2 linked regions of the Pseudosulfitobacter sp. DSM 107133 genome follow. The protein of the gene in region 1 binds, or shares a complex with, the protein of each later gene. Links are inferred from orthologs where the notes say so. Each region holds a gene or a part of one and is shown on either strand. Other genes may lie near its edges. The genes, in order: xseA and DSM107133_RS01060.

Evidence for each region.
Region 2: the proteins of xseA (region 1) and DSM107133_RS01060 are in contact, whole or in part, in a cryo-EM structure (PDB 8TXR), measured with the Escherichia coli proteins. The link is inferred for Pseudosulfitobacter sp. DSM 107133 from one-to-one orthologs.

The regions. Positions count from the first base shown.
Region 1 is NZ_CP085154.1:1,201,003-1,204,249, forward strand. The notes cover bases 35-2,960. They hold xseA (exodeoxyribonuclease VII large subunit), read left to right. Parts: upstream 35-685; coding sequence 686-2,236; downstream 2,237-2,960. Other genes in these bases: purD (phosphoribosylamine--glycine ligase), read right to left, coding at 35-607; DSM107133_RS06000 (cyclase family protein), read right to left, coding at 2,233-2,960. In the rest of the region: more of purD, read right to left, coding at 1-34; more of DSM107133_RS06000, read right to left, coding at 2,961-3,247. UniProt on the Escherichia coli protein: Bidirectionally degrades single-stranded DNA into large acid-insoluble oligonucleotides, which are then degraded further into small acid-soluble oligonucleotides.
Region 2 is NZ_CP085154.1:219,013-222,036, reverse strand. What follows is about bases 290-2,992. They hold DSM107133_RS01060 (exodeoxyribonuclease VII small subunit), read left to right. Parts: upstream 290-1,371; coding sequence 1,372-1,614; downstream 1,615-2,992. Other genes in these bases: dxs (1-deoxy-D-xylulose-5-phosphate synthase), read left to right, coding at 2,494-2,992; DSM107133_RS01055 (polyprenyl synthetase family protein), read left to right, coding at 1,619-2,479; DSM107133_RS01065 (response regulator), read left to right, coding at 585-1,286; DSM107133_RS01070 (MarR family transcriptional regulator), read left to right, coding at 290-588. Also shown: more of DSM107133_RS01070, read left to right, coding at 76-289; more of dxs, read left to right, coding at 2,993-3,024. UniProt on the Escherichia coli protein: Bidirectionally degrades single-stranded DNA into large acid-insoluble oligonucleotides, which are then degraded further into small acid-soluble oligonucleotides.

The sequences.
Region 1 (3,247 bases):
CGTCGGTCCCGTCGCACAGCACGAAGAACGAGGCTTCCTCGCCCTCCATGAATTCCTCGATCACCACCTCGGCGCCCGCCCCGCCAAAGGCCCCGCCGAACATGTCGTCAATGGCAGCCTCTGCCTCGGCCACGGTTTCGGCGATGATCACGCCCTTGCCAGCGGCCAGACCGTCAGCCTTGACCACAATCGGCGCGCCTTGCTGTTGCACATAGGCGCGCGCGGCGGCGGCATCGGTGAAATGCCCATAGGCGGCGGTGTTGGCGCCGCAAGCTTCGCAGATTTCCTTGGTAAAGGCTTTGGACGCTTCCAGCTGCGCCGCCGCCGCGCTGGGTCCGAACACCAGAACACCGGCATCGCGCAAACGGTCGGCAACGCCGGCGGCCAGCGGGGCCTCGGGGCCGACGATGACGAAATCAATCGATTCCGCCTCGACCAGCGCAATCACCGCGCCGCCGTCCTCGATGTCCAGTGTGGCGCATTCTGCCATGGTGGCGATGCCCGCATTGCCGGGGGCGACAATCAACCTGTCACATTTGGGGTTTTGCACCACCGCCCATGCCAACGCATGTTCGCGGCCGCCACCGCCGAGGATCAGAATATTCATGCCGCACACTCCTTGGCCTTTGTTGCCCCGCGTTCTAGTCTGCGCACACCCGCCACACAAGCACACAAGGCACGGCTTATGGACCTGATCGACGACCCTTCCGAGGCTGGCAACTCACCCGAGTTCAGCGTCACCGAGCTTTCGGGTGCGATCAAGCGGGTGATCGAGGGCGAGTTCGGCCATGTGCGCATTCGCGGCGAGGTGGGTCGCGTGTCGCGTCCGCGTTCGGGACATGTCTATCTGGACCTCAAGGACGACCGCAGTGTGATCTCCGGGGTGATGTGGAAAGGCACGGCCAGCCGTCTGCAAACCCAGCCCGAGGAAGGCATGGAAGTGATCGCCACGGGGCGCATCACCACCTTTGGCGGTCAATCGAAATACCAGATTGTCATCGAGGACATCAAACCCGCAGGCATGGGCGCGCTGATGGCGCTCTTGGAAAAGCGCAAGGGCATGTTGCAGGCCGAAGGGCTGTTCGACGAGGCGCGCAAGCGTCCCTTGCCCTATCTGCCCGACATTATCGGCGTGGTCACCTCGCCCTCGGGTGCCGTGATCCGTGACATCCTGCACCGGCTGCGCGACCGGTTTCCGCGCAAGGTGCTGATCTGGCCCGTGGCCGTGCAGGGCGAACGCTGTGCGGCGGACGTGGCCCGCGCCATTGCCGGTTTCAACGCGATGACACCGGGCGGTGCGCTGCCACGTCCCGACCTGCTGATCGTTGCGCGTGGGGGTGGCAGCGTCGAAGACCTGTGGGGCTTCAACGAAGAGATCGTCGCCCGCGCGGCGGCGGCCTCCGAGATCCCGCTGATCTCTGCCGTGGGGCATGAGACGGATACAACGCTGATCGACTATGTCTCGGACCGCCGTGCGCCGACGCCCACTGCTGCCGCCGAACTGGCGGTGCCTGTGCGCCACGAATTGCTGGCATGGCTGGGCGGGCAGGGCGCGCGGATGTCACAGGCGCTGTCGACCACGCTGGTGCGCCGCCGTCAGCGGTTGAGCGATCTGGGACGCGCCTTGCCGCGCCCCGAAGTGCTGGTCGAAGGGCCGCGCCAGCGGCTTGATGTGCTGGGCGACCGTCTGGGGCCTGCGCTGATTGCCGGTGTGCAGCGGCGCAAGGTGAAACTGTCCGAGGCCTCGGGCAGCCTGCGCCCCGCAACGCTGCGCCGGACGGTACAGACCGCACGCCGTGATCTGGACCGTCTCAGCGCACGTCTGGCACCTGCGCTCGCCCGTGCCGTGGCCGCGAAATCCGAGCGTTTTGCCAGCCGTACCGCCCGTTTCGACCCCGCTGCCCTGACGGCCCAGACCGCCACGGCGCGGCGTGATCTGGACCGGCTGGTCGCGGGCATCACCCGTGCGGGACAGGGCCAGACGCAAACCCTGCGCCGCAAGATCGACGCGATGGACCGTCTGCGCGAAACACTTAGCTACAAGGCGACGCTGGCGCGTGGCTATGCGGTGGTCCGCGGCGACGGTGATGTGGTCACGACCAAGGCAGGGGCGAAAAAGGCCGCCACACTTGAGATCGAATTTGCCGATGGCAAGCTGCTGGTCGGCGGCAAGGCAAGCGGGGCGGCGCCGAAGAAAACCGCCCCCAAAGCCCCCGACCAGGGATCGCTGTTCTAGACCGTCGCCACAGGCGTCACCGGAGAGCCCACAGCCGAAGGCAGGCGCAGCGGCGGCGCGGTGATCAGGAACCGCGACCGCCCGTTCGCCCGCAGCCAGTCCGCCAGCGGTGTCAGGTGCCACAACTCGCCCAGCATGATCCCGTTCTTGAACAGGCAATGTTCGTGCAGCGGCAGGGTGGAACAGCACCCTTCGCCGGGGGTGGCGGGATGCGCCTCGACCGCGTAGTTGTCGGCGGCAATCGCGGCGATCCCGCTGTCGGTGATCCATTGCAACAGCCGCGCATCGCGCCCGTCCAGCACCGCGCAGGCGTTGTGCAGGCGGTCCTCGTCCGGGGTTTTGTGCATGTCCAGGATCACTTGTGCAAAGCCTGTGTGCAGCACCAGCATGTCACCCTGTTCAATCTGCACGCCGTCGGCCTCCATGACCTGCATCAGCATGTCGTAGTCAACCAGCGTGCGGTCGTCGCCGAAATGCGCCCGCAGATCGACCATCACACCGCGCCCTTGAATGCCATGGGCGGCGGCGTTCTCGATCCCCAGCGCGGTCGCCCGTGACGTGCTGTGCGGTTTCATGTCCGATCCCACGCCCGCGTCCGACATCTCGTCGGGGGCGATGATGTGTTCGCCCGCGCGGTAGCCGTTGTAGAAGACCTTGTCCGCTGTGCCGCTGCCCGTGGTGTCGAATTGCCCGCCCACATGGCACAATGCGTCCCATTGGGTCGAATATTGCAGGTGTATGATCGCCAGATCGTCACACAGAACATCCGAGGCACCGGGCAATGTCGCGTTAAAGTTCACGGCCCCCTCGCGCAGGGTTGGGCGCACCACGGGCGGCTTGCGGCGCGGGTTCAGCCCGCTGCCACCGGGATAGTCCAACGGCAACGACAGGCAAAAGGTGATCCCCTCGATCGCCTCGGCCAGCCCCTGTTTGACCTTGGCACGGTCCATCAGGTTCAGCCGCCCGATCTGGTCGTCAGGGCCAAAATCGCCCCAGTTCGATCCGGGCGGT
Region 2 (3,024 bases), 980 kb from region 1 along the record:
TAGCCCTTGGCTCTTGGAATGTCAACAACACTGACGTAAGCTCTTGGTCACACAAGACGAGCGAGGCCACGAGAAATGCGTGACACCGGCATGGGTTCGGGACTGGGCGGCGAAAGCCTGCTGTTTCTGACTGACGAACAACTGCGGCAGGGCATCGAGGCGATGTTCTTTGCCTATCGCGGGTTTACCGCCGATCCAGACCGTATTCTGGCGGATATGGCTTACGGGCGTGCGCACCATCGCGCGGTGCACTTTATCAACCGTGCTCCGGGCACGACGGTGAACAACCTGCTGAACATTCTGGGCGTGACCAAACAATCGCTGAACCGCGTGCTGCGCACCCTTATCGCTGACGGGCTGGTGGAAAGCCGAGTGGGCCAAACCGACAAACGCGAGCGTCACCTGCACCTGACCGATGCGGGCCGCGCGTTGGAACAGCAATTGTCCGATGCCCAACGCGCCCGTATGCGCGCCGCCTTTCGCGAGGCCGGGCCAGACGCCGTTGGCGGTTTCCGCCGCGTGCTCGAAGCGATGATGGACCCGGAAATGCGCCGCGCCTATGCGCGCCTGAAGGAAAACGGCGCATGAGCGATTTCGACGTCCACCTGCTGGTTGTTGACGACGACGAGCGTATTCGTACCCTGTTGCAGAAATTCCTGATACGGAACGGATTTCTGGTAACCGCTGCCCGCGACGCGCAGCACGCGCGGCGCATCCTGACGGGGCTGGATTTCGACATGATCATTCTGGACGTGATGATGCCCGGCGAAGACGGCCTCAGCCTGTGCCGGTCGTTGCGCGAAACCAAGACCACACCGATCCTGCTGCTGACCGCGCGCGGCGAAACCGATGCCCGCATCGAGGGTTTCGAGGCCGGGGCAGACGATTACCTGCCCAAACCCTTCGAGCCCAAGGAGCTGCTGCTGCGCATCAATGCCGTGCTGCGGCGTATGCCCGAAACCCCCGCAGAAGACAGCATGCCCAAGATCCTGCATCTTGGCGACATCCGCTATGACCTTGAACGCGGCGAGATGTGGCAAGGTCAGGACATCGTGCGCCTGACCGGCACCGAAATGTTGCTGATGAAGATTTTTTCCGCCCAACCGGGCAATCCGATCAGCCGCGCCAAGCTGGTCGAGGAACTGGGCCGTGACCGCGGACAGGCACAGGAACGCGCGGTTGACGTGCAGATCACCCGCCTGCGCCGCAAGATCGAAAGCGATCCGAAACAGCCGCGATATCTGCAAACCGTGCGCGGGGCGGGCTATATGCTGGCCCCCGACTAACTGCGCAAAAACTGCGGCTTGTGCGTCTGGCATCGGGATACGAAGACCGCTATGTTGACCCAGAAATAACAAGAGGCGCGGCGCGATGACCGATACACCCGTGAACGAGATGAGCTTTGAACAGGCGATGGCCGAGCTGGAGCAGGTTCTGGGCCAGCTTGAGCGCGGTGACGTGGCGCTGGATCAGTCGATCACGCTGTATGAACGCGGCGCGGCGCTGAAAGCCCGCTGCGAAGCCAAGCTGAAAGAGGCCGAGGAAAAGGTCGCCGCCATCACGCTGGACAGCGACGGCAATCCCACCGGCACCACGCCCGCCGACATTCAATAGGCTCATGTTTTCCGACCGGCTGGCACAGGCCACCACGCAGATCCAATCGCAATTCGACACCGTTCTGAACAGTCTGGACGATGTGCCCGTCACCCATGCGATGGCGCACGCCACCCAAGGCGGCAAACGGCTGCGCGGCTTTCTGGTGCTGGAATCGGCGCGGCTGCACGGGCTGGACCCGGCCACGGCGATATGGCCCGCGACGGGGATCGAGGCGATGCACGCCTATTCGCTGGTCCACGACGATCTGCCCTGCATGGACAACGACGACATGCGCCGGGGCCAGCCCACCGTTCACGTCAAATGGGACGAGGCGACGGCCATGCTGGCCGGTGACGCGCTGCATGCGCTCAGCTTCGAGCTGGTTACCCACGACTCAGTCGGCCCCGCCCGCGCCGATCTGGCGCACACGCTGGCGCTGGCCGCAGGGCAACGGGGCATGGTGCTGGGTCAGGCGCTGGACATCGCCGCCGAAACCGCCGACGTGCCGCTGACCCTTGCGCAAATCGAATATCTGCAACGCGGCAAGACCGGCGCGCTGATCGAATGGTCGGCCTGTGCCGGTGCACGCATGGCCGGTGCAGACACCACCCCGCTGCGGACCTATGCACAGGCGATGGGGCTGGCGTTCCAGATTGCCGACGATGTGCTGGACATAACCGGCGATGCCAGCACCGTCGGCAAGGCCACCGGCAAGGATGCCGAGGCAGGCAAGGCCACCTTTGTTTCGCTGCTGGGTCTGGACGGGGCGAAACGCCGCGCATCCGAACTGGTGCAATCTGCCTGCGACGCCCTAGATACTTATGGACCAGATGCCGACGTGCTGCGCGAAACCGCCGCATTTGTCATCCGCCGCGAGAAATGACAGAAGGCCGCCCTATGACGGACCGCCCAAACACCCCCCTGCTGGATACAATCCAGCGCCCCGCTGACATGAAACACCTCAGCGACGCCCAGTTGCATCAACTGGCCGACGAGGTGCGCCGTGAAACCGTGTCAGCCGTATCGGTCACCGGCGGGCATCTGGGTGCAGGTCTGGGCGTGGTCGAGCTGACCGTGGCCCTGCACGCCGTGTTCGACACCCCCCGCGACAAGATCGTCTGGGATGTGGGCCACCAATGCTATCCACACAAGATCCTGACCGAACGCCGTGACCGCATCCGCACCCTGCGCCAAAAAGACGGGCTTTCGGGTTTCACCAAGCGCAGCGAATCCCCTTATGACCCCTTTGGCGCGGCCCATTCCAGCACCTCGATCAGTGCGGCCCTCGGCTTTGCCGTTGCGCGCGATCTGGGCGGTGTCACGCCCGAGGGGTTGGGCGACGCGATTGCCGTGATCGGTGACGGCAGCATGAGCGCGGGCATGGCCTATGAGGCGATGAACAACGCGGGCGATCTGGGCGAACGTCTG